Regions from separate parts of the Methylorubrum podarium genome, predicted to be linked through region 3. Evidence: predicted binding sites of a transcription regulator. Region 3 holds the regulator's gene; each other region holds the start of a gene.
What was found. The regulator LexA, encoded in region 3, represses DNA repair genes until DNA is damaged. The targets are predictions, from matches to a motif close to TGTTCNNNNTGTGTTCNG.
Positions count from the first base shown of each region.

Region 1 (7,351 bases), on a different contig from region 3:
TTGGTGCATGCCCTGCGGCAGCGCGGTGTGCCCTTCCTCGTGCATTCCGGCTACCGGCAGGACGAGCCGCTCGCCGTTGCCTTCCGCGATGTCACGTGGATCATCAAGCCGGCTCCGCCCGACGACGTGGTATCGGTCCTCGACGAGCTGTCGCTGACCGCTGCGGCCGTCAGACAGGAAGCAGCTAGTGCCACCCCTACCAACCCGATTACGCAAATCGTGGGCGGCGCCAATCCGCTCACCCGCAAGCTGGAGAGGTTCGCGCTTCTGTCGGATACGGATCGTGCTCTGCTGGAGCAGATCTGCGCAAACCCACGGATCGTCCCGCCGGACACGTATCTCGTGCGGGAAGGCGACAAGCCCAACGGCGTGTTCCTAGTGCTGTCGGGCCTTGCCTGCCGCCACAAGCTCCGGGCGAACGGCGCACGCCAGATCAACGCCTACCTTCTGCCGGGCGATCTGTGTGATCTTGACGTGGCGCTCCTGGACGAGATGGACCACTCCATCACTACGCTCTCAGCCTGCCAGGTCGTGCACCTCGCGCCCGAGGTGATCGCCGATCTGCGGGAGCACCGTCCCCAGATCGCCCTAGCGCTGCGCAAGAACACGCTGGTGGACGAAGCGACCCTGCGTGAGTGGCTGATGAACCTGGGCCGGCGCTCCTCCGTGGAGCGGTTGGCGCACCTGTTCTGCGAGCTTCTTCTGCGGTTTCAGGCAGCCGGGCTTGCACCCGGAGACAGTTACCCGCTGCCGCTAACGCAGGTGGATCTGGCCGACACCACCGGTATCACCTCCGTTCACGTCAACCGCTCCTTGAGGGAACTGCGGCAGGGCGGGCTGATTGAACTTCGAGGTGGCCGGCTGAAGATCCTCGACTACGCCCGCCTGCGGGCGCTGGCCGAATTCAGGGCCAACTACCTGCACCTGGGTGACCGAGCCACCGCATGAACCTGCGCCTACAGCCCGTACAGATCGCTACGGGCAGCGACGATCAAGAGAGCTATCTTGTGTTCCAAGAGGGCTTCCTTGTTGCGGTACTGGTGCACCTTTCGGACGAGCACGGGTCGGAAGCGGGTAAGTGGTTCTTGGAGGCTGGGTTCGGGCGAGTGGACGATCCGAATCCTCCCCTCTTCGCCGACCTTGCTGAAGCACAGGCTTGGATCATAAGCCGGCTCGCATAGCATCCTCGACGCCAGCGTCCTGGAGCGCTCAGTGATGCACGCTCGCCGAAGGTCTGCTGTAAGCGGAGAAGCCGCCTGTCGGGACTTCTCGGCCGAATGCCTGCTTACCACCGATTTCGTTGAAAACTCGGGGCCGGCCCGAAACAGCACCGAGAGACGCGCCCGCTGGAGAAAGTTCTACTACTGTCTCGCCGATAACGCGCTTCAGTTGTGGTATCGAACGGCCGACGGGAGGAAAACATTCTCCGACGACCAGCCCTGGGCAACGCCTAAGACGTTACCTGGGAGTTTTTCAACGAAATCCACCCTCTGCGGACATCGGCCCGGCGATCGAGCGCACTCGCTTCTATATCGGGGACCGATGGCGGACGGGCGCGCTTCATTTCGGATGGGCAGCGCCGGGGTGAGCCCGCGAGTTATGCCCGCTTCCCGCTAAACTCGCTCAATTTCAGCCCCCGCCCGGTCCGCCGGCGCGGGGTTTTTGTTCTAGACTGCGTGCGCCGCTGCGAGCATCCGCTTCCGAACCTCGTCCATGCGGTCGTCAACGCTGACGCCGGCGGCCCACGCGGCTATCTCGCCCGCACATACGGCAGCCCGAGGCGTAGGGCAGCAGCGCTCGACGGCAAAGCCATCAAGCGACGTCTATGTTATGGCCAGCGCTCAGGCTGCGTTCTAGCTTGATGACGTCGCGGCCTAACCCCTGGCGTTCCGCGCTTGAGAGACAGATGTGCTCCCGCCTCACGCGTGGAGTGCCGTGTGCCTCGCTTCTTCTTCGACATCCATGACGGTCGCAACGAGCGCGACGACGAAGGTACTCTCTGTGACGATGTGCAGGCCGCTGCTCTGGAGGCCAAGCTCCTGCTGCCTGAGATCGCAAAATACGAGGTTCCGAAGGATGGCGAGCGCCAAACCATCACGGTGCTAGTGACGGATGAGGAAGGGCATCCCGTCTACTCTGCCGCTCTGTGCTTCGTCGGCACTTGGCTGCTGCGTTGACGCCGGCCGGCGCAGCTTCCTGCCCGACGGCTTCGTAGATTTCCCGCACGGTCGCCTCGTCCAGGCCGAGACCGCGGGCGAAGCCGAGAAGGCCGCGCATCTCGGCGGCAGAACTCTCGTCGTCGGTCATCGCACTTCGATCTCACGCTCGCCGACGATCACCTTCGTCGGCTCGGTCGGGTGTCGCTCTGTGATGCGCGAAATCCCGTAGGGCCGCAGCTTGTCCCACGCCGCGTCGCTGCCGGTCATCAGAGCTCGGCCCAAGAGGTCGGCCAGAACCTCCCCACCGCCGCTGATAGCCGCGGCGCTGCCGTTGTGGATCTCGATGATGGTGCGCATGGTCAGGCTGCCTGCAGGCTCTCGGCGAAGTCGTCCGGCACCTCGCCGTATTGGCCGAGGATCGTCGCGCTTTCGAGCTCGCCCGTCTCATCGTCGGCGACGATCTGCAGGGCGGCCGTGCCGGGCATCCGCGCGGCCATCGCCTCCGCCCGCTTCATCGCCCCGCTGCTCGTCGGTGACGCCTGCCGATCGCCGGGCACCAGCCGCTTCCGCTTCAGCACGAAGGTCTGCACGAGGTAGGTCGTCTTCATCGCCATGGTGCTCTCCTCAGGCTGCCAGAGCCGGCAGAAAGCCGACCTCGTTCGCGATCTCGTCAAAGCCGAACGTCATCACGTGCTGACCGTAGGCGTCGTGCACGTCGACGATCCAGGCTGACCAATCGATCGTAGCAGCACACCCCTGCATCAGCTCGGCCGCCACGCTCGCGCAGACCAAGCGCACCTCCTCATCAGCCACCATTCGCCCCTTCAGGTCAAAGACGACATCAAGGCCGTCCGTGCAGTGGAAGTGGCGGCGCTCCTGCGACATCATCATCACCCCTCCGTCCCCGTTATCCACAGGCGAACACAGCCGTTTGCGCTTGGTCCGCCAACTCGATTGAACCGGCAGCGCAGGTGCTGTTTGTTCTTCATCTGTTCTAACGCAGATGGGGGCTTGGGTGAGGCTGCACACGGTCGCGGAGCTGCCATCGGAAGGTTTTTCCACAGTTCGTGTGCCGCTGATGGGCCCAGCGCTCTGTGCTGGATTTCCCTCGCCGGCCGATGACTTCGTCGAGAACGCGCTGGAGCTGCCGCGCTGGCTCGTGCCGAACCCGCCCGCCACCTTCCTCTGGCGCATCGCCGGCGACTCGATGCGCGATGCCGGGATCTTCGACGGCGATCTCGCCTGCGTCGACCGCACCCTCAAGCCCGGCCACGGCAGCGTCGTCGTCGCGGCCGTCGATGGCGAGATGTCGATTAAACGCATGGTCGTGGAGGGCCACCGCACGCGCCTCGCCTTCGACAACGCCGACCTTCCCGTCTACGCGCTGGAGGAACTGGCGGAGGTCGATGTCTGGGGCGTCGTGCGCTTCACCATCCGCTGGCATATCTCCCGAACGCGGCAAGGTCGCTAGACGCCTCGCGTCACGCCTTCCGCGCCCGCGCGAGCAGGATCGCGGTGCGTACGGCCCCGCGCTTCAGTGATTGGCTCGACTCGATCAGACCGACAACGTGATGCGCCCAAGCGTGTCCGATGACCGCTGCGGCGAGATCGACGCTGTAGCCTTGCGCTATCAGGTGTGCGTGCGTCTCAGGATCAGCGAGGTAGGCTTCGACCGCCGCGCTCACCTCAGAGTCGGTGACGGCCTTGGCCTTGAAAAGCTCGCCGACGGTGGGGCTCGCGTCCGCCATCTCAGGCCTGCCATCTCACCCTGGTGGGGTAGATGGTGGGGTAGGCCGTCTTCTGCGCCAATTTCTGCAATGAGATCAGTGGGACTTGGCGGAGAGGGGGGGATTCGAACCCCCGATGGGCTTGCACCCATGCCGCATTTCGAGTGCGGTACAATCAACCACTCTGCCACCTCTCCGCAGAGGTGTCGTGACGACGGGATGCGCCCTAGCACGCGGCGAGCGAGCCCACAAGCCGGCTCAGCGGGGGAAGTGGGCCTCCGACCGTCAAGGCTCTTGCGGACGGATGGGGCTGCGGTGTTCATGCCACGCATGTCCGACCTGTTCGTTTCCGCCGGCCTCGAAACGGGCGCGCCACGGCCGCTCGCCGACCGCTTGCGCCCGCGCCGGCTCGCCGAGGTCGTGGGCCAGGAGCACCTGACCGGACCCGACGGGGCGCTGACGCGGCTGCTCGCCTCGCGCTCGCTCGGGTCGCTTGTGTTCTGGGGACCGCCCGGCACCGGCAAGACCACCGTGGCGCGGCTGCTCGCCCACGAGACCGCCCTGCATTTCGAGCAGATCTCGGCGATCTTCTCCGGCATCGCCGACTTGCGGAAGGTGTTCGAGGCGGCCCGCAAGCGCCGCGCGACGGGTCAGGGCACATTGCTGTTCGTCGACGAGATCCATCGCTTCAATCGCGCCCAGCTCGATGCCTTCCTGCCGGTCATGGAGGACGGCACCGTCACGCTCGTCGGCGCGACGACGGAAAATCCCTCCTTCGAACTGAACGCCGCCCTGCTCTCGCGCGCCCGGGTGCTGCTGTTCCGGGCGCTCGACTCGACCGCGCTCGCCCGGCTGCTCGCCCGGGCCGAAGAGATGGACGGCCAGCCCCTTCCCCTCGACGAGGAAGCGCGCGCGGCCCTGGTCCGCATGGCCGACGGGGACGGGCGCGCCGCGCTGACGCTCGCGGAGGAGGTCTGGCGCTCGGCCCGCCCCGGGGAGATCCTCGACGCGGAGAAGCTCCAGACCCTCGTGCAGCGCCGGGCGCCGATCTACGACAAGGCGCAGGAGGGGCACTACAACCTCATCTCCGCGCTGCATAAGACCGTGCGCGGCTCCGATCCCGACGCGGCCCTGTACTATCTCTGCCGGATGCTGGATGCGGGCGAGGACCGGCTGTTCATCGCCCGGCGCCTCGTGCGGATGGCGGTGGAGGATATCGGGCTCGCCGACCCGCAGGCCCTCGTCGTGGCGAACGCGGCCAAGGACGCTTTCGACTTCCTCGGCTCGCCGGAGGGCGAGCTCGCGCTGGCGCAGGTCACCGTCTATCTCGCCTGCGCGCCGAAATCGAACGCGGTCTACACCGCCTACAAGACGGCGACGCGGGTGGCGAAGGCCGCCGGATCGCTCGCGCCGCCGCGGACGATCCTCAACGCCCCCACGGGGCTGATGAAGCGGATCGGCTACGGCGAGGGCTACCGCTACGACCACGACGAGCCCGACGCCTTCTCGGGTCAGGATTACTGGCCGGAGGCGCTCGGGCGCCAGCACTTCTACGAGCCGACCGACCGGGGCATGGAAACCCGCTACCGGGAGCGCCTCGCCTACTGGGAACGGCTGCGGCAGGAGCGCCGCGGCGAGGACTGACCGTCACCGGCGACACGAAAGGATCTCGACCGATCATGCAGGCTTACGCGACGCTGACCGCCACCTTCGCCCGGCTCGGCGCCCTGGGGGATGCGAGCGGCATCCTCGGCTGGGACACGCAGACCCAGATGCCGGACGGCGCCTCCGACACCCGTGGCGAGCAGATGGCCGTACTCAGCGTGCTGGCCCACGAGATCCTCACCGATCCGCGCAATGCCGAGCGGTTGGAGGCGGCGGAGGCTGAAGCCGGGCTCGGCGAATGGGAGCGGGCGAACCTGCGCGAGATGCGCCGGGCCTACGCCCACGCGGCGGCGGTGCCGGGCGATCTCGTCGCCGCTTCATCGAGGGCGACGACGCGCTGCGAGATGGTCTGGCGCGAGGCACGGCGCGATTCGGACTTCGCGCGGCTGCGTCCGCATCTCGAGGAGGTGTTGCAGCTGCAGCGGCTCGTCGGCGAGGCCAAGGGAGCGGCCCTCGGCCTCGAACCCTACGACGCGTTGCTGGACGGCTACGATCCCGGCATGCGGCGGGCACGCATCGATCCGATCTTCGCGGAATTGCGCGCCGTCCTGCCGGATCTCGTCGTCGCGGTGCGCGAGCGGCAGGCGGCGCAGGCGCCTCCCCTGCCGCTGCCGGGGCCGTTCCCGGTGGCGATCCAGCGGGAGATCGGCCTGCGGCTGATGCGGGCCGTCGGGTTCGACTTTTCGCGCGGGCGGCTCGATGTCAGCCTGCACCCGTTCTGCGGCGGCGCCACCGACGACGTGCGCATCACCACCCGCTACGACGAGGCGAGCGCCACCGGGGCGCTGATGGGCGTGCTGCACGAGACCGGCCACGCGCTCTACGAGCAGGGCCGCCCGGCGGCGTGGCGCCACCAGCCGGTGGGTCAGGCCCGCGGTATGAGCCTGCACGAGAGCCAGTCGCTGCTGGTGGAGATGCAGGCCTGCCGCTCGGCCGAGTTCTGCACCTATCTCGCGCCGACCCTGCGCGAGGCGTTCGGCGGCGAAGGTCCGGCCTGGGAGGCGGAGAACCTGCATCGCCTCTACACCCGCGTCGAGCCGGGCTTCATCCGGGTGGATGCCGACGAGGTGACCTACCCCGCCCATATCCTGCTGCGATACCGCCTGGAGACGGCGATGATCGCGGGCGACCTCGCCGTCGCAGACCTGCCGGGGGCCTTCAACGACGGCATGAAGGCGCTGCTCGGGCTCACCGTGCCCGACGACCGGAACGGCTGCCTCCAGGACATCCACTGGCCCGGCGGCAGCTTCGGCTACTTCCCGACCTACACCCTCGGGGCGCTGGCCGCGGCACAGCTGTTCAAGGCCGCCTGCGCGGCTCATCCCGGCATTCGCCCGGCCCTGGCCGAGGGCGACTTCTCGCAGTTGCGCGGCTGGCTGCGGGAGAATGTCCATGCCCGCGCGAGCCTGATGGAGACCGACGAGCTGCTGATCGCGGCGACCGGCAAGCCGCTCGGCGCGGACGATTTCCTCGCGCATCTGCGCCGCCGCTATCTCGGCGCGGCGGCGTAGGCGACGACTGACGCGGCGTTCGGGGATTGCACTCTTCGGCGGGGGACCGTAACGGGGCCGCCCCCTCCCTCGGAATGCAAGCGATCCGGTCCCCATGGCGGCCTGCGGCCTCGATTTCGGCACGTCCAACACCACCCTCGGGATCGGCGCGGGCGACCGCCCGGTCCTCGTGCCGCTGGAGGGCACGCACCGCACCCTGCCGAGCGCGATCTTCTTCGCGCCCGGCCGCGAGGCGCAGATCGGGCGGGCGGCGATCGAGGCCTATGTCGAGGGCACGCCGGGCCGGCTG
Region 1 covers NZ_JBELQE010000084.1:3,918-11,268, forward strand. The annotation lists gene ABS772_RS14990 (helix-turn-helix domain-containing protein) at 1-948, shown strand, start outside; gene ABS772_RS14995 (DUF6894 family protein) at 1,938-2,177, shown strand; gene ABS772_RS15000 (hypothetical protein) at 2,304-2,516, opposite strand; gene ABS772_RS15005 (hypothetical protein) at 2,519-2,773, opposite strand; gene ABS772_RS15010 (DUF6894 family protein) at 2,784-3,050, opposite strand; gene ABS772_RS15015 (LexA family protein) at 3,238-3,630, shown strand; gene ABS772_RS15020 (hypothetical protein) at 3,641-3,907, opposite strand; tRNA gene ABS772_RS15025 (tRNA-Ser) at 3,994-4,083, opposite strand; gene ABS772_RS15030 (replication-associated recombination protein A) at 4,217-5,530, shown strand; gene ABS772_RS15035 (carboxypeptidase M32) at 5,566-7,062, shown strand; gene ABS772_RS15040 (Hsp70 family protein) at 7,157-7,351, shown strand, end outside.
Region 1: the regulator LexA is predicted to act here: its motif matches at 3,139-3,156, upstream of ABS772_RS15015 (LexA family protein).

Region 2 (7,351 bases), on a different contig from region 3:
GCATGAACACGAGGTTCCAGAATTCGAGGAAGCGGTCGCCGTCCTCGTCCGGCGAGCCGGGCGGGCCGCCGGCGAGCGCCGGGCCCTGGTCGATGAAGATCTCCGAGCAGGGGCCGCAGGGGCCGGTATCGCCCATCTGCCAGAAGTTGTCCGACGTGCCGATCCGGATGATCTTGTCGTCGGAGAAGCCCGCGATCTTGCGCCAGAGGCCCGCAGCCTCGTCGTCGTCCGCGTAGACGGTCACCAGCAGGCGCTCGGGGGTCAGCCCGAACTCCTTGGTAATCAGCCTCCAGGCCAGCTCGATCGCGTCGGCCTTGAAATAATCGCCGAAGGAGAAATTGCCGAGCATCTCGAAGAAGGTGTGATGCCGCGCGGTGTAGCCGACATTGTCGAGATCGTTGTGCTTGCCGCCAGCCCGCACGCATTTCTGCGACGATGTGGCTTTCACATAGGGTCGCTTCTCGACACCCGTAAAAACGTTCTTGAACTGCACCATGCCGGCGTTCGTGAACATCAGGGTCGGGTCGTTCTTCGGCACCAGCGAGGACGAGGGCACGACCGCGTGCCCGGCATCCCGGAAGTAGTCCAGGAAGGTCGATCGGATCTCGTTGACGCCGCTCATCGGATAGGCTCGGAAATCATGTCGCGTCGGGAGCCGGCTGGCGGGCAGCGCGGCAGCATATCCGGGTCCTCATACGGGCCGGAGCTGTGCGAGTCACGTCAGCTCGTCGTGCGGAGAGCCGGGCGGCTGCACGAAAGGGCGGCCCGCCTGCAATTCGGCGAGGTAGCCGCGCAGCAGCACGACCCGGCGCGGCCGAAAACTCGTGCCGGCGGCCCGCACCTCCCGGACCCGGTCGAGCCGGAACATGCGGAACGCCTCGCGCAGGCAGCACCACGCCAGCAGCGTCATCTTGCTGTCGAGATAGACCACGGAGAGCGGCAGGATCGTCCGCTCGGTGACCGTGCCGTCCTTGTCGGCGTAGCGAAGGAACAGGGCTTCCTCATGCCAGCACCCGGCCCGGATCACGTCCATGTCGGGGATGGCGGGGAAGCGTGCCTCGGTGCGGCGGACCTTCGAAATCGCGTGGAGCAGGTGTTGCTCGGTTCGGCTGGGCAGGGTGGCCGCGACCTTCGCCAGCACCGACGCGCCGGCCTTCTCCAGCGCCGGGTCGCCGAAGTGGCGGACCTCGGCCAGCCCGAGCACCAGCGCCTCGATCTCGACCCGGTCGAAGGTCTGCGGCGGCAGGGCGACATCCTCGATCAGACGATAGCCGTAGCCCCGCTCGCCGTCGATGCGGGCGCCGGCCGCGCGCAGGCTGTCGATGTCGCGATAGAGCGAGCGCAGCGACACGCCGGTTTCCTCAGCCAGCCGCGCGGCGGTCAGCGGCGACGGCAGGGTCCGCATCGCGTGGAGCAGCCGGAAGAGTCGATCGGTGCGCGCCATCGCCCAACTGACGGAAACTGGCAGGTAGGCTTGGCTATAACGGCTCCCGTGCACCGGCAACAGGAGACCCGCCGATGATCACCCTCTACCACGCGCCCCGCAGCCGCTCGACCCGCATCGTCGCGCTCCTCAAGGAGCTCGATGCGCTGGAGCAGGTGAAGATCGATGTCGTCGCGATCCCGCGAATGGACGGCTCGGGCGGCCGCGACCCGCGCAATCCTCACCCGGACGGCAAGGTGCCGCTGCTCGACCACGACGGCACCCTGGTGTGGGAATCGAGCGCGATCATCCAGTACCTCGCCGAGCTGTTTCCGGCGGCCGGATTGAGCGTCCCGGCCGGGCATCCGCGGCGCGGCCCCTACCTGAGCTGGCTCGCGTGGTACGCGGGCGTCGTCGAGCCGGTGCTGACGCTGCAGGCCGTCGGGGTCGATCACCCGGCGATCGCCCGCACCTTCCGCACCGAAGCGGAGATCAAGGCGCGGCTCACCGAGACGCTGCGGGATCAGCCCTACCTCCTCGGCGACCGGTTCACCGCCGCCGACCTCCTGCTGCACTCGCCCTACGCGTGGTTCGGCAAGCCCGGCGTGCCGGAGATCGATGCCTGGGTCGATCGCTGCATGGACCGTCCCGGTGCCCGCTTCGCGGCCGAGTTCGACGCGGGCCACCCGCCGGCCTGACCTGGAACGCCACGTCCAGGCGCAGCAAAAAGCCCGCCGCGCTCACGCGCGGCGGGCTTTTTTCACGCCCGGTGCGTCGGGCGAGGCGCCTACGCCTCGCCCTCGTCCAGATCGTCGGCCGTCGGCTTGGCGTTCTCGAGGATGCGGTCGGCGACGAGACCCGAGTTCTGGCGGATCGAGGCCTCGATCTTGTTCGCGATGTCCGGATTGTCGCGCAGAAAACCCTTGGCGTTCTCGCGGCCCTGGCCGAGGCGCTGGCTGTCGTAGGAGAACCAAGCGCCCGACTTCTCGACGATGCCGGCCTTCACGCCGAGATCGACGAGCTCGCCGACCTTCGACACGCCCTCGCCGAACATGATGTCGAACTCGACCTGCTTGAAGGGCGGCGCGACCTTGTTCTTCACGACCTTGACGCGGACCGAGTTGCCGATGGCCTCGTCGCGATCCTTCAGCGTCGAGACGCGGCGGATGTCGAGGCGCACCGAGGCGTAGAACTTCAGCGCGTTGCCGCCGGTGGTGGTCTCGGGGCTCCCGTACATCACGCCGATCTTCATGCGGATCTGGTTGATGAAGATCACCATGCAGTTCGAGCGCGAGATCGAGCCGGTGAGCTTGCGCAACGCCTGGCTCATCAGGCGGGCCTGGAGGCCCGGCTGGCTCTCGCCCATCTCGCCCTCGATCTCGGCGCGCGGGGTCAGCGCGGCGACCGAGTCGACCACCAGCACGTCGATGGCGCCGGAGCGCACCAGCGTGTCGGTGATTTCGAGCGCCTGCTCACCGGTATCGGGCTGCGAGATCAGCAGGTCGTCGAGGTTGACGCCGAGCTTGCGCGCGTAGACCGGGTCGAGGGCGTGCTCCGCATCGACGAAGGCGCAGACGCCGCCCTTCTTCTGGGCCTCGGCGATGGTGTGGAGCGCCAGCGTCGTCTTGCCCGAGGATTCCGGCCCGTAGATCTCGATCACCCGGCCGCGCGGCAGGCCGCCGACGCCGAGCGCGATGTCGAGGCCCAACGAGCCGGTCGAGACGGTCTCGACCTCCTGCACCTTGTCGGTCTTGCCGAGGCGCATGATCGAGCCTTTGCCGAAAGCCCGCTCGATCTGCGTCAGCGCAGCCTCGATCGCCTTCGACTTGTCCTTGTCCGCTGCTGCCATTGTCGAGGATTCCACCATCTTCAGCGCAGGCTGGGCCATCGCTCGGCATCCTTATGCATGGGAGGGGCACGGCGCTCAATCCGCCGGAGCTGATCGATTTCGTACCTGTTTTGTTCTTTTTACGCAAGTCCCAGCGCGACGGTTTCCCACCGTCACCGCGGCGTCGTGCCACGCCTCTAACATTGCGGGTTGCACAACTTTCAATAACGATGACAAACATATGGAGGCGATGACGGAGATCATGGCGAGTATGCCATGTCTGTCCGCAACCTGGTCGGTCGATCTTCGTAGTGATGCGGAGGCGCGGATCGGGAAGTCGATCAATAAACCTATGTCAATATATTCAATTAATTCTAGGTTTAGTCACGGATTGGCGTTTGAAAGATTTGTGTGCTCATGGTCCGTGAGTACATCGTATTGTGTGTGACAGCAGTGAACTTCGAAGGGGTTGCATGAATATCGGATCTCGGGTCAGACTCCCGAATATCGTACGATGAAGTTCGGTAAAATTCACTGAAAGAGCCATCATCGATCTGCAAATCGCGAGGCGAGCCCTGAGCATGGCGCGCGAGAACTATGCGGCCCACTCTATCCTTGAGTGGACGCACGACAAGGTAGACTTCATGCTGAAAGACCTCAACGAACTTCGTGAAATCGAGCAGCTCTTGCGCCAGGCCGAGGAACGATTGGGGCCGACTGCGACATTCAGGCAGCGCACGCTTCTTCAGATGAGCCTGTTCGAGTTCCGGCGCGGCTTACGGGCCGAGGACGAGGAGGCGACGCCCTCCGTGGATATGTCGCAGGACGAGTCCGACAATCGATCGTTCTAAAGCCGTCCCTCTCGATCGAGCCGAAGCCACTGTGCGCGCATCACCGCGCGCATGCGAGAGGCGGAGCGCTCCTTCGTGCCCGCTGATGTAAATCCCACGAAATTCGCAGAAGCTCTGCTCGGGGATGCGGTTCCTCCGCGCCGTCGGTCGAGGGTCAGCTCGCCATCGTGCGCTTCACCGTCTCGACGAGCTGCTTCAGGCTGAAGGGTTTCGGCAGGAAGTTGAAGGTCTCGCCCTCAGGCAGGTTCTTGCGGAAGGCGTCCTCCGCGTAGCCGGAGACGAAGATCACCTTCAGATCGGGATAATGCTTGCGCAGCTCGCGCAGCAGGGTCGGCCCGTCCATCTCCGGCATGACGACGTCGGACACCACAACGTCGATGCCGTCGGCATGTTCCTCGATCAGGCGCAGGGCCTCGATGCCAGAGGCGGCCTCCAGCACCGTGTAGCCGCGGGCGGAGAGGGCGCGGGAATTGACCGCGCGGACCGGATCCTCGTCCTCGACGAGCAGGACGGTGCCCTGACCCGTGTGGTCGGTCGCCGGCTTCGGCGGCTCCGGCGCCCGCGCGACGGGGGAGGCGGCATCCGATCCCGGCTCGGACGGCTTCGGATCGCCCGTCACGCCGGCATCCGGCTTCGGCTCGCCACCGTCGGAGCCGGCGGGCTTCGCGAGCGCGGGCATCTCGGGCTCGGACGTCACCCGGGGCGGCGGCACCGGCTCGGGCAGGGCCTCGGCGCCGGGCTCGTGACGGGGCAGGTAGATGCGGAAGGTGGTGCCTTCGCCCACCGTCGACTGCACGTCGATGGCGCCGCCCGACTGGTTGACGATGCCGAACACCGTCGAGAGCCCGAGCCCGGTGCCCTTGCCGATCTCCTTGGTGGTGAAGAACGGCTCGAAGATCTTCTGGCGCACCTCGGGCGGGATTCCCTCGCCGGTATCGGTCACCTCAATCATCACGTGGTCGCCCGCCGGGATCCCCACCGGCCGCTCGCCGTCGACGGGGCAGTTGGCGGTGCGGATCGTCAGGCTGCCGCCGCCGGGCATCGCGTCGCGGGCGTTGACCGCGAGGTTCACGATCACCTGCTCGAACTGGTTCACGTCGGCCTTGATCGGCCAGATCTCGCGGCCGTGGCGGAAGTCGAGCTGCACGCGCTCGCCGAGCAGGCGCTTGAGCAGCAGTGTCAGGTCGGAGAGCGCCTCGCCGACATCCATCACCTCCGGCCGCAGGGTCTGGCGGCGGGAGAAGGCCAGCAGCTGGCGCACCAGGCTCGCCGCCCGGTTCGCGTTCTGCTTGATCTGCATGATGTCCTGGAAGGCGTGGTCGGTCGGCCGGTGGCTCGCGAGCAGCAGGTCCGAGTAGCCGATGATCGCCTGCAGGACGTTGTTGAAGTCGTGGGCGATGCCGCCGGCGAGCTGGCCCACCGTGTCCATCTTCTGGGTCTGCGCGATCTGCTGCTCGAGCTGGCGCTGGGCCGTGGTGTCGAGGGCGTAGAGGATCACCCGCTCGCGGTCGCCGTCGGCCTTGCCCTCGGCATCCGCGGCCTGCGTCCCGTCGGCATCCGCCGGACTCATCCACACGCGGGCCGAGCGCTCGCCGGGACCGGACAGGCCGACCTCGATCGGTTCGAGGCCGCCGAATCCGTTGGCGGCGCGGGCGAGCGCGCTCTCGATGGCGCCGCGATCGCTCTCCAGAACCGCATCGCGCATCATCGGATCGGGCGCGTCGCGGCCGGCCTCCGCCGCCGGCTGGCGCGGCATGCCGGCGAACAGGCGGACGAACGAGGCGTTGGCGCGGATCACGCGGCCGTCGCGGTCGAGGGTGGCGATGGCGATCGGGCTGTTGTTGAGGAAGCGGGCGAGGCGCACCTCGGCGGCGCGCTGCGGCTCGTCGGCATCCGAGCCGGCGGAGCGGTTGAGCACGAAGGTGCGCGAGGGGCCGGGCGCCCCGTCCTGCCCGTAGGCGACGCGGTGATAGAGCCGGGTCGGCAGCGGCTGGCCGTTGCGGCGGCGCAGATCGATGTCGTAGCGGTCGGTGCGCACCTCGCCGGGCAGGCCGGGCGCGGTGGTGAGCATGTCGGCGCCGGGCGCGATCTCCAGCAGCTTGAGCCCGCCCGAGCCGACGGTCGCGAGGTCGTAACCGAGCCAGGAGGCGAGCGTCGCGTTCATGTAGACGATCGAGCCGGCGGCATCGATCGACAGGAAGCCCGCCGGCGCGTGGTCGAGATAATCGATCGCGTGCTGAAGTTCCTGGAAGACGTTCTCCTGGCGCTCGCGCTCGTGGGTGATGTCGCTCACCGTCCAGAGCGCCGCGGAGCCGCGGTGGCGCGGGATCGGCCGCACGGCGATGCGGTACCACGCGAAGTCGCGGTCCGGCGCGCCGCCGGGCGGGGGCGACATCCGGATCTCTTCCGCGTAGGCGCGGTCGTCGCGGGACGCCTGCGCGAGCCGGTAAACCGCCTCCGAGACCTCCGGCGCGCCGACGAAGATGCGCTCGATGGAGCGCAGGTTCGAGAAGCTGTCGCCGCCGGCCAGCCGCATATAGGCCTCGTTGGCGTAGATCATCCGCCCGTTGTCCTCGACGACGAGCGTGCCCTCGGGGGCGGCGTCGACGATGGCGCGGGTGATGTCGTCGCGCGAGGCGGGGCCGGCGAGCTGCAGCGCGCCGATCGCCAGCGCGAACAGGAAGAACACGCCCGCCATCGCGAGCAGCGCCAGCAGGGCGAGGATGAGCGGCTGCGCCTGCTCGTTGGCGACGAAGGACAGCCCCACCGCCGCGCCGACGAGCAGCCCCGCCAGCATCAGCAGCAGGCCGACCCGGCCCGGCCGCTCCGAGCGATCGATCGAACCGGACGCCGGCACCGCTGGTCCGCTGACCTCAGCCATCAGGCCCTACCCATCCCTCGCACATGGCCGCCGCAGATGGCCGCCGCATATCACCGACGACCTTGGCCGCTTCGCGCCCCGTGGGTCGTCGACCGCCGCGTTGTTTGCCGGAGCATTGCCGGACAATGGTGCATAAACCGTGGCGCCTGAACGACTTCGCCGTCCCACGCGGAGGCGGATCGCGCGTCAGGCGGCCCTTCGGCGCAGGCGAAGCACGAAACCGATGACCTCCGCAACTGCGCGATAGTGCTCGGCGGGAATCTCCTCATCCACCTCGACCGTGGCGTGCAGGGCGCGGGCGAGCGGCGGGTTCTCCATCACCGGCACGTCGTGCTCGGCGGCGACCGCACGGATGCGCAGCGCCAGCG
Region 2 covers NZ_JBELQE010000050.1:98,118-105,468, reverse strand. The annotation lists gene alaS (alanine--tRNA ligase) at 1-622, opposite strand, end outside; gene ABS772_RS08505 (helix-turn-helix transcriptional regulator) at 716-1,444, opposite strand; gene ABS772_RS08500 (glutathione S-transferase family protein) at 1,519-2,121, shown strand; gene recA (recombinase RecA) at 2,211-3,311, opposite strand; gene ABS772_RS08490 (hypothetical protein) at 3,833-4,102, shown strand; gene ABS772_RS08485 (ATP-binding protein) at 4,257-6,983, opposite strand; gene flhB (flagellar biosynthesis protein FlhB) at 7,170-7,351, opposite strand, start outside.
Region 2: the regulator LexA is predicted to act here: its motif matches at 3,373-3,390, upstream of recA (recombinase RecA).

Region 3 (7,351 bases):
TTCGACTGTCGCTTCGAGCTCAGCCGGATGTAGGAATAGGCGGTCGCCGGGCCCGGCTCCGCTTCGCTCCCGACCCTGTCCGACATCTCACCGCCCAGGCTTTTCCGTCACGCCTGTTCGTAAAACGAAAGCCGGCCTACTCGCAACTAGGTGGTCTCGATCTCCGGGCTGCACATGGTGCTCGCGGCGGGCGTCGTGTTCTGGCTGGTGCGGGCGGGGCTCGCGCTGGTGCCGGTGCTGGCGCTGGCTTGGCCGATCAAGAAGATCGCGGCCGGCGCGGCGATGCTGGGGGTGACCGCCTACTGCGCCTTCTCGGGCTGGGACGTCGCCGCCGAGCGGGCGCTGATCATGACGCTGGTGATGCTCGGCGCGATCCTGGTCGATCGCCCGGCGCTCAGCATGCGCAACCTGGCGCTCGCCGCGATCCTGGCGCTGGCCCGCGAGCCGGAGGCGCTGCTCGGCCCGAGCTTCCAGATGTCGTTCGGGGCGGTGGCCGGGCTGATCGCCTGCGCGCCGCTCATCGACGGGCGCGTCTTCCGGACCGAGAGCCCGTCCCGGATCGCGCGGGCGGCGTCGTGGACGGCGACCGCGGTGGTCGGCACGCTGGCCACGACGCTGGTGGCGCAGGTCGCCACCGCGCCCTTCGCCACCTACCACTTCCAGACCGTGCAGCCCTTCGGCCTCGTCGGCAACGCGCTGACCCTGCCGCTCGTCTCCCTCGCCGTGATGCCCGCGGCGGTGCTCGGGATGCTGGCCTATCCCTTCGCCCTCGATCGTCCGGTCTGGTGGCTGATGGGGCTCGCGGTGCGGGGGATGCTCGACATCTCGGCCTGGATCGCCGGGTTCGGGCAGGCCAACGTGGTGCTGCCGGCCTTCGGCACGGGCGCCCTGGTGCTGCTCGCGGCCGCCCTGCTCCTCGCGACCCTTCCGGTGTCGCGGCTGCGTCTCCTCGCCCTGCTGCCGGCGGGGCTCGGCATCGCGCTGGCCGCGAGCCCGGCGCGCTACGACATCTACATCGACCGGGACGGGGCCGGCGCCGCAATCCGCGGCAAGGACGGGCGCCTCGTCGTCCTCGGGCGCCCGCCCGGCTTCGTGCTGGAGCAATGGCTGAAGGCCGACGGCGACGGGCGCCGCCCCGACGCGATCACCGCTACCGCCGGGCCGCGATGCGACCGCCTCGGCTGCACCCTGGCCGCCATCGACGGGCGTGCCGTCGCCCTCGTCAACGACAAGCGCGCTTTCCCTGAGGATTGCGTCCGGGCCGACATCCTGATCAGCCGCCTGCGCGCCCCGCCGGGCTGTGCCGCGCCGCTGATCGCCGACCGCAGCTTCCTGGCAGTGCACGGCGCCACCGCGATCCGGCTCGGCCCGGCGGGGCCGGAGGTGGTCACGACGCGCGGCGCCGGTGAACCGAAGCCCTGGCAGCCCCGGGCCGTCGGCGCGGTGATGACGCCGGCAGCCCGGTCGGAGCCCGAATCAGCCCGCGACGTCGATCCGACGGACCCGCCGCTCCCCGAGACGCCTCAGTAACGGCGCACGAGGCTCACGAGCTTGCCCTGGATGCGCACCCGATCGGGACCGAGGACGCGGGTCTCGTAGGATGGGTTGGCCGCCTCAAGCGCGATCGAGGAGCCGCGACGGCGCAGGCGCTTGAGGGTCGCCTCCTCGTCGTCGATCAGCGCCACGATGATGTCGCCGTTGTTGGCGGTGTCCTGCTTGTGGATCACCACGAGGTCACCGTCGAGGATGCCGGCCTCGATCATCGAATCGCCGCGCACTTCGAGCGCGTAATGCTCGCCGCCCGACAGGAAGTCGGGAGACATGGAGATCGAGTGGCTCTGGCTCTCGATCGCCGAGATCGGCGTACCGGCGGCGATCCGGCCCATCACCGGAACCATCACCGAATGCCCGTTGCCGTCGTGGGCCTGCAGCATCGGCGGCTTCGGCGCGGGCGGCTTGGCCGAGAGGCCGCCCTCGACCACGCTCGGGGTGAAGCGGCGCGGCTCGGGCGCGGGTCCCTGCTTGGCGGCCGGCATGTCGGGCATGCGCAGGATCTCGATCGCCCGTGCCCGGTTCGGCAGGCGGCGCAGGAAGCCGCGCTCCTCCAGCGCCATGATCAGGCGATGGATGCCGGATTTGGATTTGAGATCGAGCGCGTCCTTCATCTCGTCGAAGGACGGCGGCACACCGCTCTCCTGCATCCTCTGCTGGATGAACTGGAGCAGTTCGAGTTGCTTGCGGGTCAGCATGCGGCACCTGCTGTCGACCGCGGGCCGGGGGCGCCGCAGAATCGTTGAAAACAAAGCGCGAACAGCCTAGACGTTCCTCTCCTGTTCCGCAAGACGAACCGAGACATGCGAAGGGCGGCAGTGCCGCAGCGCCGCCGCCCTTCGTTGCGACCTCGCGGATCCGGATCAGGCCGGAATGACGTCCACGATCTCGTAGGTGTCGGGATCGATGATGACGATGTCGTCGCCGACGAGGATGAACTGCAGGCCGCGATAGGCCGGGACCAGCGAGAGGATCGCCGGCGGCAGCGGATGCAGCGAAACCGAGCGCGGGATCGCCGTGCCGACGCGAACCGCGAAGTTCACGTTCGTGACCGCCCGGACATTGGAGCGGGTGATCGACTGACGGAACTCGGTGCGCTGCGTCGAGCTCAGGCTGCGGGAGGCACCGCGTGCCTCCGTCGCCGCCCCGCGACCGCTCCGCTCACCGACCCCGTCGCGGCCCCCGCGCTCACCGGCTCCGTCGCGCCCGCCGCGCTCGCCGGCCGCGTCACGGCTGCTCCGGCCGTCGCGCTCGCCCGCGCCGTCGCGACCGGCGTCGCGGGCGCCGCGCTCACCCGGTTCTCCGGCGCGGTCCGGGCCGCCGTCCCGACCGCCGCGGGGGCCGGTCTCTCCCGCCGCGCCGCCCCGTCCGGCGCCGCCCGCCGCACCGCCGGCTTCGCCGCCGCGGGCACCGCCCCCCATCTCGCCGCCGCCGCGGGCGCCGCCGGCACCACCCGCCTCGCCGGCTCCGCCGCGGGGTCCGCTCGCGGCTCCGCCGGCTCCGCCGCCCGCGCCGCCCATGCTCCCGCCGGCGCCGCCACCGGCACCGCCCGCGCCGCCGGCACCTCCGGCTCCCATCCCGGCACCGCCGCCGGCGCCGCCCCCGGCGCCTCCGCCCGCGCCACCGCCGGCACCACCGCCGGCCCCGCCGCCCTGAGCGAGGGCGGTCGCCGCGCCGAGCACGAGGATCGCGGCGGTTGCCGTGCTGCGAAAGAACTTCGTCATGGTCCGTTCCTGTCTGCTGCCGGCGACCGACGCGGCGCCGAAACCCGGCTCGCAACGGCGACCGCGCGAAAATCGTTCCCCGAAGATGCATTGCCGCTTGTTCTTCGGGACAAGCCTGGCAATAAATGGAGAGGCTCGTATATCGCCGCCGACGTGCTGACGGGCGGGCTCTATGTGTTTGTAAATCCGTAGCGAGCTTACGAGCTTTACTATCCCTCTCCGGGCGATGCCGGGCCGCAAGCGTTCGGGTCGATGGCTCCGGGCGGATGGGCGCAGCCTGCGGAACCCGAATCTCGAGCGCGTTTCGCGTCGGGTCGATCGATACGGCCGGGCGCCTCCTTCGCTGACATCCGCCTGCGCCTGTGCTGTCCCAGCGGCTGGTCCGTCTCGGCCCGGCGCTTAGCTTTATCTGGCTCACGTCCGCCCGAGGGCCGGATCAGCAGGGGAACAGCATGTCGGACATCACCGCGACGGCGGAAGCGCAGGACGACGCGGCCGACCGGCGCCGCCGCATCATGGCGATCGTCGGTTCCTCGTCGGGCAATCTCGTCGAGTGGTACGACTTCTACTGCTACGCCTTCTTCGCCCTCTACTTCGCCCCGGTCTTCTTCCCCGAGGGCGACAGCACCGGCCAGCTTCTCAAGTCGGCGGCCGTCTTCGCGGTGGGCTTCTTCATGCGGCCGATCGGCGGCTGGCTGTTCGGGCGCATCGCCGACCGGCTCGGGCGCAAGACCTCGCTGATGATCTCGGTGCTGATGATGTGCGGCGGCTCCCTCGCCATCGCCCTGCTGCCGACCTACGCCACGGTCGGGCCTCTCGCACCGGTGCTGCTCGTCCTCGCGCGGATGGTGCAGGGCCTCTCGGTGGGCGGCGAGTACGGCACCAGCGCGACCTACATGAGCGAGGTCGCCGCCAAGGGGCAGCGCGGCTTCTACGCGTCGTTCCAGTACGTCACGCTGATCGGCGGCCAGCTCCTCGCCTCGCTGGTCCTCGTTGTGCTGCAAAGCCTGCTCACGGCCGAGCAGCTCACCGCCTGGGGCTGGCGCATCCCCTTCGTCATCGGTGCGCTGGCCGCGGTGATCGCCCTGTTCCTGCGCCGCTCGCTGTCGGAGACGATGAGCGCGGAGAACAAGGATTCGAAGGAGTCGGGAACCTTCGCCGGGCTGTTCAAGCACTGGCGCGCCTTCGCCGTGGTGTTCGCCTATACGGCCGGCGGGTCGCTGTCGTTCTACACGCTGACGACCTACATGCCGAAATACCTCTTCAACACCGCGCATATGGACAAGGTGTCCGCCTCGCAGATCACCACGGCGGCCCTGTTCGTCTACATGGTGATCCAGCCCTTCTTCGGCTGGCTCTCGGACCGGATCGGCCGGAAGACGAGCATGCTGCTGTTCAGCGGGCTCGGCATGGTGATGATCGTGCCGCTGATGTCGGCGATCGGCGCCACCACCAGCCCGGTCCTCTCCTTCGGCCTGATCATGATCGGGCTGATCGTCATCAGCTTCTACACCGGCATCAGCGGCATCGTGAAAGCGGAGCTGTTCCCGACCCAGGTGCGCGCCCTCGGCGTCGGCCTGTCCTACGCGGTGGCCAACTCGCTGTTCGGCGGGACGGCGGAGGCGGTCGCGCTCTGGCTGAAGCAGGCGGGCGCGGAGAGCAGCTTCTTCTGGTACGTCGCGGTGCTGCTCGCGGTCTCGTTCGTCGCCTCGCTGCTGATGCCGAACCCGAAGCGCCACGGCTATCTCGACGGCGACGGCACCGTCGAGGAGGCGCTGGGGCGCAAGGCGAGACCCGCCCTCGCCTGATCGGCGAGGGAGCATCGTCCCGAAAGCCGGCGGCCGCCTTTCGGGACGATGCTCAGGATCAATCGAGGCGCAGGATCGCCCGCGCCTCGGCCGGCGTCGCCGGACGGGCGCCGTGCTCGGCGCAGATCTCGGCGGCCAGACGGACGAGGTCCGCATTGCCGTCGGCGAGCCGCTCCTTCGAGCGACGCACGTTGTCCTCCAGGCCCGTGCGCACGCCCTGCGCGCCCCGGGCCAGCGCCCAGCCCATCACCGGGCTCTGGAAGCGGCCGATGCCGAAGGCGCCCCAGGTCGCGCCCGGCAGCAGGCGCCGGGTCTCCGCCAGCAGGAGGTCGAGCAGGTGTGGGTCGGGCGGCAGGGCATTGCGGATGCCCATGACGAACTGGACATGGGGCGCGGCGCCGATCACGCCCTCGTCCACGAGGCGGCGGGCATTGTGGAGATGGGTGAGGTCAAACACCTCGATCTCCGGGGAGACGCCCTCCGCCCGCATCCGCCGACCGAGCGCCGTGAACGAGGCCGCCGGATTCTCGTAGACGCCGTCGCCGAAATTGACCGAGCCCGTCGTGAGCGAGGCCATGTCCGGCCGGTGGATCAGGCAGGCCCCCCGCTCCTCCGGGTCGGAGCCCGCCCCGCTCGTGGAGAATTGCACGATCATGTCCGGGCAGTGCCGGCGGATGCCTTCCTGCACCCGCCCGAACCGCTCGGGATCGAGGGACGGGCTCTCGTCGTCCGCGCGCACGTGGATATGGGCGAGCGCCGCACCGGCCTCGTAGGCGGCGTGGGTCGACTCGATCTGCTCGGCGGGCGTGATCGGCACGGTCGGGTTGTCGGCCCTGCGCGCGACCGAGCCGGTGATCGCCACGGTGACGACGACGGGTCTCATCGAGGCCGGCCCGTCAGCCCAGCGCCTGCTCGACGGCGCGACCGCAGGTCTGCGTGTCGGCGCTGCCGCCGAGGTCGCGGGTGCGCAGAGCCTGCTCGGAGAGCACCCGCTCGATGGCGGCGACGATCTCGGCCGCGGCCTCGCGCTCGCCGAGATGCTCCAGCATCATCGCCCCCGACCAGATCTGGCCGATCGGGTTGGCGATCCCCTGGCCGGCGATGTCGGGGGCCGAGCCGTGCACCGGCTCGAACACGGACGGGTAGAGCCGGTCCGGGTTGATGTTGCCCGACGGCGCGATGCCGATGGTGCCGGTGCAGGCCGGCCCGAGATCGGAGAGGATGTCGCCGAACAGGTTCGAGGCCACCACCACGTCGAACCGGTCCGGGTTCAGCACGAAATGCGCGGTCAGGATGTCGATGTGGTACTGGTCCCACCGGACATCGGGGTAGCCCTGGGCCACCGCCCGCACCCGCTCGTCCCAGTACGGCATCGTGATCGAGATGCCGTTCGACTTGGTGGCCGAGGTCAGGTGACGCTTCGGCCGGCTCTGCGCCAGCTCGAAGGCGAACTTCAGGACGCGATCGACGCCGTGGCGGGTGAAGATCGATTCCTGCACGGCGAACTCGCGATCGGTGCCGGGGAACATCCGCCCGCCCGCATTCGAGTACTCGCCCTCGGTGTTCTCGCGGACTACCCAGAAGTCGATGTCGCCGGGCTTGCGGCCGGCGAGCGGGCTCGCGACGCCGGGCATCAGGCGCACCGGGCGCAGGTTGACGTACTGGTCGAACTCGCGCCGGAACTGGATCAGCGAGCCCCAGAGCGAGATGTGGTCCGGCACGCGGTCGGGCAGGCCGACGGCGCCGAAGAAGATCGCGTCATGGCCGCCGACGCGATCCTTCCAATCCTCGGGCATCATCCGCCCGTGGGCGTCGTAGTAGTCGCAGGAGGCGAAATCGAACCAGTCCTGCACAATCTCGAAGCCGTGGCGGGCGGCGGCCCGCTCCAGCACCCGCACCCCCTCCGGCACGACCTCCTTGCCGATGCCGTCGCCCGGGATCACCGCGATCCGGTAGCTGCGCTTCGTCCCGCCCATGCTGATTGCCTCGTGTCGGCCCCCGCGCCTCACTTGCGCCGGCAGCCCACGAGGTCAATGGCCGGAGACGGATCAGTTGATCGAGCCTGTGGTCTCGCCGGGGCAGGCCTGCTGCGCGCGGGGGCGCAGGACGCGCTTCAGGCGCAGCGGCTGCGCGCCGTCGGCGCCGTGCAGGGTGCCGACGAGCGCGTCGGGTCCGGCGATGCCCTCGAAGCGAACGGGGCCGGCGCTCGTCTCGACCTGGAAGGCGACGGTCTTGGCGCCGTCGTCGATCGTCACCGCCGCCTCGACC
Region 3 covers NZ_JBELQE010000085.1:102,038-109,388, reverse strand. The annotation lists gene ABS772_RS16435 (recombinase family protein) at 1-86, opposite strand, end outside; partial or broken gene ABS772_RS16430 (ComEC/Rec2 family competence protein) at 151-1,530, shown strand; gene lexA (transcriptional repressor LexA) at 1,524-2,249, opposite strand; gene ABS772_RS16420 (DUF1236 domain-containing protein) at 2,415-3,275, opposite strand; gene ABS772_RS16415 (MFS family transporter) at 3,728-5,083, shown strand; gene ABS772_RS16410 (BKACE family enzyme) at 5,142-5,966, opposite strand; gene ABS772_RS16405 (tartrate dehydrogenase) at 5,980-7,059, opposite strand; gene ABS772_RS16400 (hypothetical protein) at 7,132-7,351, opposite strand, start outside.

Region 4 (7,351 bases), on a different contig from region 3:
GATCCGCACCGGAGATCTGCGGCTGCTGTTCGTGTCGCCCGAACGGCTGCTGATGGACGGCTGCATGGAGGCCCTGTGCGGGGCCGGCGTGCGGCGGCTCGCGGTGGACGAGGCGCACTGCGTCTCGCAATGGGGCCACGACTTCCGCCCCGAATACCGCGAGATCGCCCGCGCCCGCGAGGCGCTCGGCAACGTTCAGACGCTCGCCCTCACCGCCACCGCCGACGCGGCGACCCGCGCCGAGATCGCCGAGCGGCTGTTTCCGGCGGGGCGCCCGCCCAAGACCTTCGTCCATTCCTTCGACCGGCCGAACATCCGGCTGACCTTCCAGCCGAAGGACAACCCGACCCGCCAGCTGGAGCGCTTCCTGCGCGACCGGCGGGCGGAGAGCGGCATCATCTACTGCTCGTCGCGCAAGCGGGTGGAGCAGCTCGCCGACACCCTGAAGGGCGACGGCTTCAACGCCCTGCCCTACCATGCCGGGCTCGACCAGGGCACGCGGGCGCGCAATCAGGACACCTTCCTGCAGGAGGACGGTGTGGTGATGACCGCGACGATCGCCTTCGGCATGGGCATCAACAAGCCGGACGTGCGCTACGTCTGCCACGCCGACATGCCGACCAACATCGAGGGCTATTATCAGGAGATCGGCCGCGCCGGCCGCGACGGGCTGCCGTCCGACACGCTCACTCTCTACGGCCTCGACGACATGGCCTTGCGCCGCCGCCAGATCGACGAGAAGGAGATCTCGGAGGAGCGGCGCCGGGTCGAGCGGCGCAAGCTCGAGGCGATGATCGCGCTCTGCGAGGGCGCCGCCTGCCGTCGGCAATCGCTGCTCGGCTATTTCGGCGAGGCGAGCGCCGCTTGCGGCCGCTGCGATCTCTGCCGCAGCGGCGTCTCGCTCATCGACGGGACGGTGGCCGCCCAGAAGCTGCTCTCGGCGATCGTGCGCACCGGCCAGCGCTTCGGCGCGGCCTATGTCTGCGACGTCGTCCACGGCAAGGAGAGCGAGACGATCCGGCGCAACGGGCACACGGCGCTCAAGACCTTCGGCGTCGGTGCCGAGAAGCCGGTGGCGGCGTGGCGGGCCCTGCTGCGCCAGCTCTTCGCCGCCGGAGCGGTCGCCGAGAACACCGACGGCTATGGCGGTCTCGTCATGACCGAGAAGGGCGAGGCGATCCTGTTCGGTCGCGAGACCATCGAGGTCAGGCCCGATCCCGAGCCGAAGAAGGCCGAGCCGAGGAGCCGCCGCTCCGCAGCCCGCGACGACGAGGCGAATGCGCTGAGCGAGGCGGACGAGGCCCTGTTCCAGCACCTGAGGGGCCTGCGCGCCACCATCGCCCGGGCCGAGGGCATCGCCGCCTTCATGGTGTTTCCCGATCGCACCCTGATCGAGATGGCGCGCGCGAAGCCCGTCGATCTCTGGGCGCTGCGCTCGGTCCACGGCGTCGGCGAGCGCAAGCGCGAGGCCTACGGTGAGCGCTTCACCGACGCGATCCGCGAGTTTCTCGACGACGCCAAGAAGGCCGGCTGACGCCCTTCGCCCGTCGCCCGCCGAACCCGATCCCCCCTTCACCGAGCCGTCCGCGACTCGGCGGGACGGCCCGTCGCAGACATCTGGGCTTGCCATGCAAGGGTTATCCACATATTGTCCACAGAAAGAACATAACGCGAACATCAGCTGCCGACACAGGCGGCGCGCCTCCTAACACGGACCCGGTCCACAGCCTGGGGACAACCATGAGAACCGCCGACAAGCAGATCGCCGACATCCTCGTGCGCTACGGCGAGCCCTTCGCGGGCAACGTCTGGCGCGTGCAGGGCACCGCCGTCATCTACCACAAGACCCTGGAGCGGATCGCCGGCCACACGAAGATCCGCTTCGACCCGCCGACCCTGCTGCGCAGCGAGCGCGACGAGGCGGTGATCCTCGTTACCGGCCGCATGCCCGGCGAGAAGGCGGGCGACGAGCGGGTCGAGTGGTCGATCGGCGAGGCGCTGGTGAACGTGAACTACCGCGTCTCCGGTCGGCAGGCGGCCTATGTCTACGCCATGGCCGAGAAGCGGGCGAAGGACCGGGTCATCCTCAAGCTGATCGAGCTGCACGGCCTCGTCTATTCCGAGGAGGAAGCCGACGAGTTCCGCCAGAACCAGCCGATGGCGATCCGCGCCGTGGACGAGGATTTCGATGCCTCCCCGGCCTTCGACGAGGTGACCGAGCAGGAGGCCGACCTCAAGCGCCAGATCGACGAGGCGGAATCGATCAACGCCGTCACCGATCTGATGCTCGACGAGCGGAGGCAGGGAATTCTCAACGCCATGCCGCACGGCACCCGCGAGGAGGTGCGCGACTACGCCAAGGCCCGCCTGCGGGCGCTCGGCTGGCCGCCGGCCAAGAAGGCGGGACGGGGCAGCCGCGCCGCGTAACGGGATCCCGAAGGGCAAGCCCTTCGGCCGGGCGCCGGGGTAGCGCCCCGGCTTCCCTTCACCAGGGCTCTGCCCTGGACCCGCGAAAGGACTTGTCCTTTCGAAACCATGACGGGGTGAGGGCATGAACGCGCCGGTCCGGCCTCCCGATCTCGACGTGCTGGCCGGTTCGGTGGAGCGCGTGACGTTCCACAGTGCCGAGACCGGCTTCTGCGTCCTCAAGGTCCATGCCCGCGGCCGGCGCGACCTCGTGCCGGTGGTGGGCCACGCTCCCGCCATCGCCGCGGGCGAGTGGCTGACGGCGGCCGGGCGTTGGGTCACGGATCGCGAGCACGGCCTCCAGTTCCGCGCCGACACGCTCCAGGTCACGCCGCCGACCGGGATCGAGGGCATCGAGCGCTATCTCGCCTCCGGCCAGATGCGGGGCATCGGCCCGATGATGGCCAAGCGCATCGTCGCGGCCTTCGGCGAGGCGGTGTTCGAGGTCATCGAGGCCGAGCCCGCTCGCCTCACCGAGGTCGAGGGCATCGGCCGCAAGCGCGCGGCCCGCATCGTCAAGGGCTGGGCCGAGCAGAAGGCGGTGCGGGAGATCATGATCTTCCTGCACGCCCACGGCGTCGGCACGGCGCGGGCGACCCGCATCTTCCGCACCTACGGCGGGGATTCGCTCAAGGTGATGGCCGAGGATCCCTACCGGCTCGCCCGCGACATCCGCGGCATCGGCTTCCGCACGGCGGACGCGATTGCGCTCCGCCTCGGCCTCGCCCGCGACGCGCCGCAGCGGCTCGCGGCCGGCGTGTCCTACGCGCTCCAGACGGCGATGGACGAGGGCCATTGCGGACTTCCCGTCGAGCGGCTCGTGCGTCTCGCCGCCGACCTCCTCGACGTCGCGCCCGATCTCGTCCGCGTCGCGGCGGCGCTGGCGCTCCGCGAGGGACGCGAGGTCGTGGCCGACACCCTCCGCGGCGAACCCTGCCTGTTTCTCAAGGGCCTGCACGGGGCCGAGCGCGCCATCGCCATGCGTCTCGCCGAGCGCGCCGCCGGCTCGCCGCCCTGGCCGTCGATCGACCTTGCGCAGGCCCGCCCCTGGGTCGAGAGCAAGACCGGCAAGACCCTGTCCGCATCCCAGGCCGAGGCGGTCGGGCTGGTTCTGCGCTCGAAGCTCTGCGTGCTCACCGGCGGCCCTGGTGTCGGCAAGACCAGCACGCTCGACGCGATCCTGCGCATCCTGACGGCGAAGGGCGTGCGGGTGCTGCTCGCCGCGCCGACCGGTCGGGCGGCCAAGCGGATGACCGAGCAGACGGGGCTCGAGGCGCGCACCCTCCATCGCCTGCTCGAGATCGACCCGCGCAACGGAGGCTTCCAGCGCGGCGAGGACAAACCCCTCGAGTGCGATCTCCTCGTCATCGACGAGACCTCGATGGTCGACGTGCCGCTGATGCACGCCCTGCTCAAGGCGGTGCCGGACCATGCCGGCCTGATCCTCGTCGGCGACGTCGATCAGCTGCCCTCCGTCGGCCCCGGCCAAGTGCTGGCCGACGTGATCGCCTCGGGCCGCGTGCCGGTGGCCCGCCTCACCGAGATCTTTCGGCAGGCGGCGGAGAGCCGGATCGTCGTCAACGCCCACAGCATCAACACGGGGCGGATGCCGCTCACCGCACCGAAGGGCGAGGACAGCGACTTCTACCTCGTCGAGATCGAGGATGCCGAGGCCGGCGTCGACACGCTCGTCGAACTCGTGACCCGGCGCATCCCGCGCCGCTTCGGCCTCGATCCGGCCCGCGATATCCAGGTTCTGACGCCGATGATCCGCGGCTCGCTCGGCAGCCGCAACCTCAACAACGCCCTGCAGCGGGTGCTGAATCCCTCGCCGTCCGCGCAGGTGGAGCGCTTCGGCTGGCGTTTCGCCCCCGGCGACCGAGTGATGGAGACCCGCAACGACTACGACCGCGACGTCTTCAACGGCGATCTCGGGACGATCAGCGCCATCGACGCGGAGGAGGAGGCCCTCGTCGTCGATTTCGACGGGCGGCCGGTGGTGTACCCGTTCAACGAACTCGACACGCTGGTGCCGGCTTTCGCCACCACGATCCACAAGGCGCAGGGCTCGGAATATCCGGCGGTGGTGATCCCGGTGGTCACGCAGCACCGCACCATGCTCGCGCGCAACCTGCTCTATACCGGCGTCACCCGCGGCCGCCGCCTCGTGGTGCTGGTCGGCCAGCGCCGGGCGATCGGCATGGCGATCCGCGAGGCAGCCTCGCGGCGGCGCTGGGCGAAGCTGCGCGAATGGCTCGAAACCGCCTGAGACGGAGGACCGCGTTTTGGCCTCGCCCCGGCCCCGCCGCATCGTGTAGGCAACGGACGACCGAGCGACTCGCCGAGACGCTCGACCTTCCCGTCTCCGAGAACGGCGGTCCGCCATTCCTGATTCTGACACGCAGCCGGTGCGGCAGGTCTTCTATCTGCCGGGTTTCGATCCGCGCGAGCCCGAGACCTATTGGGGTCTGTTCCGACGCGAGAGCCGCATCACGGCCGAGCGGCGCGGCGTGGCGATCACCGTCGGCGATCCGGTCCGCTCGGCGGACGGCATCAGCCTTGATTGGGATGTGCGAAGCGAGGCCGACGGTGACGCGACGCGGGTGCGCTACTCTCTTCTGCGCTGGGACGACATCGTCCGAGCCCGGTTCCCCCGCTCCAACCTGCGGCGGCTGACGAGCCTGCCGGGATTATGGTGGCGGTTGTGGCGCTCCGGCTACCTGCGGCGATTCCAGCGCGAGGCGCGGCGCTTCTACCGGGTCATCGTCAGCGTCCACCAGTTCTATTTAGTCTTCGTGCTGGCGAGCCTCGGGCTGGCCGTCGCGGCGGTGGCGCTGACACCGCTCTCCGGGCTGCCCATGCTGGCCGGAGCGGCCCTGGTCCCGGTGCTCGCCTACGCGATCCTGGCGCTCGTGATGCATCTGACCCGCGGAAAACCGCTCTACGTCGCGCATCTCGTCGACGACACCACCTTCACGCACGACCACGCCGCGGGCCGCGAGACCGCGATGCGCGAGCGCCTGGGTCCCTGGGCGGAGCGCATCCGCGCGGCGGAGGGGCGGGCCTCCGAGATCGTAGTGATCGGGCATTCCTCATCGAGCTTCCTCGCCTTCGAATGTCTCGACCGCATCCTGACGGTCGATCCCGGTTTCGGCCGGCGCGGCACGCCGGTGACGCTCGTGACCATCGGCAGCGTCATCCCCTGGATCACCCTCGATCCGCGGGCGGAGGAGACGCGCCGCGCCCTCGACCGGGTCGGCCGCGACGGGGCGATCGGCTGGCTCGATATCCGCGCCAACTGGGATTGGCTCTCGATCCACCTGCGCGATCCGGTGAGCGCCTCGGGCCTGCCGTCGCCGCCGCTCGGCCGCTTCGCCGTGATGCGGGTCGAGATCGAGGATCTGATCGAGCCCGACCTCGTCGCGCGGCGGCGCTGGAACCTGTTCCGCATGCACTTCCAGCTCCTGATGTCGAGCCGGGCGCCGGACGCCTTCGATTACGTCGCCTTCGTCGCCGGGCCGATGCCGGTGCACGAGGCGGTCGAGCGGTGCCGGACGCAGCGAAGCACGGCTGCGAGCGAAGAATTTACTTAGAAGAACGGAAGGACCGGCTTGTGCGCAATCGGCTCATGGAAGCCCATGCCCTTTGCAGCCGGTGCTGATCCGCTCTAGAGCGGAGCGCGAAGTTGTTTCGCGTCGCAGGGGGCCATCGGATCCATCGCCGGTCGGCCCCAAGGGGTCCGGGTCGGACCGCGGCAAAGGTTTTGGACAGGGCCTTCGGATGTTTCGCAACGACGTTCCGATCACACCCGAGCTGGTGCGCCAGCACGGCCTGACACCCGACGAGTACGAGCGCTTCCGCGCCCTGGTCGGCCGCGAACCGACGCTGACCGAACTCGGCATCGTCTCGGCGATGTGGAACGAGCACTGCTCCTACAAGTCCTCGCGCAAGCACCTGCGCGGCCTGCCGACCTCCGCACCGTGGGTGATCCAGGGGCCGGGCGAGAATGCCGGCGTGATCGATATTGGCGACGGGCTCGCCTGCGTCTTCAAGATGGAGAGCCACAACCACCCGAGCTTCATCGAGCCCTACCAGGGCGCGGCGACCGGCGTCGGCGGCATCCTGCGCGATGTCTTCACGATGGGGGCACGACCTATCGCCGCCCTGAACGCCCTGCGCTTCGGCTCGCCCGACCATCCGCGCACCCGCCACCTCGTCTCCGGCGTGGTCGCGGGCGTCGGCGGCTACGGCAATTCCTTCGGCGTGCCGACGGTGGGCGGCCTCGTCGGCTTCCACAAGCGCTACGACGGCAACATCCTCGTCAACGCCATGGCGGTCGGCCTCGCCCGCACCGACGCGATCTTCTACGCGGCGGCCACGGGTGTCGGGAATCCGATCGTCTATCTCGGCTCGAAGACCGGCCGCGACGGCATCCACGGCGCGACCATGGCCTCGGCCGAGTTCGACGAGGCCAGCGAATCGAAGCGCCCGACCGTGCAGGTCGGCGATCCCTTCGCCGAGAAGCTGCTGCTGGAGGCCTGCCTCGAACTCATGGCCTCGGGCGCCGTCATCGCGATCCAGGACATGGGCGCGGCGGGCCTGACCTGCTCGGCGGTCGAGATGGGCGCCAAGGGCAATCTCGGCGTGGAGCTGCATCTGGAGAAGGTGCCGACCCGCGAGGAGGGCATGACCCCCTACGAGATGATGCTCTCGGAGAGTCAGGAGCGCATGCTCATGGTGCTCAAGCCGGGCATGGAGGCCGAGGCGCAGGCCATCTTCGTGAAGTGGGGCCTCGACTTCGCCGTCATCGGCCACACCACCGACACCCTGCGCTTCGTCATCAAGCACAACGGCGAGACCGTCGCCGACCTGCCGATCAAGGAAC
Region 4 covers NZ_JBELQE010000091.1:139,521-146,871, reverse strand. The annotation lists gene recQ (DNA helicase RecQ) at 1-1,534, shown strand, start outside; gene ABS772_RS18275 (trna delta -isopentenylpyrophosphate transferase) at 1,741-2,427, shown strand; gene recD2 (SF1B family DNA helicase RecD2) at 2,552-4,735, shown strand; gene ABS772_RS18265 (hydrolase) at 4,875-6,059, shown strand; gene purL (phosphoribosylformylglycinamidine synthase subunit PurL) at 6,247-7,351, shown strand, end outside.
Region 4: the regulator LexA is predicted to act here: its motif matches at 1,660-1,677, upstream of ABS772_RS18275 (trna delta -isopentenylpyrophosphate transferase).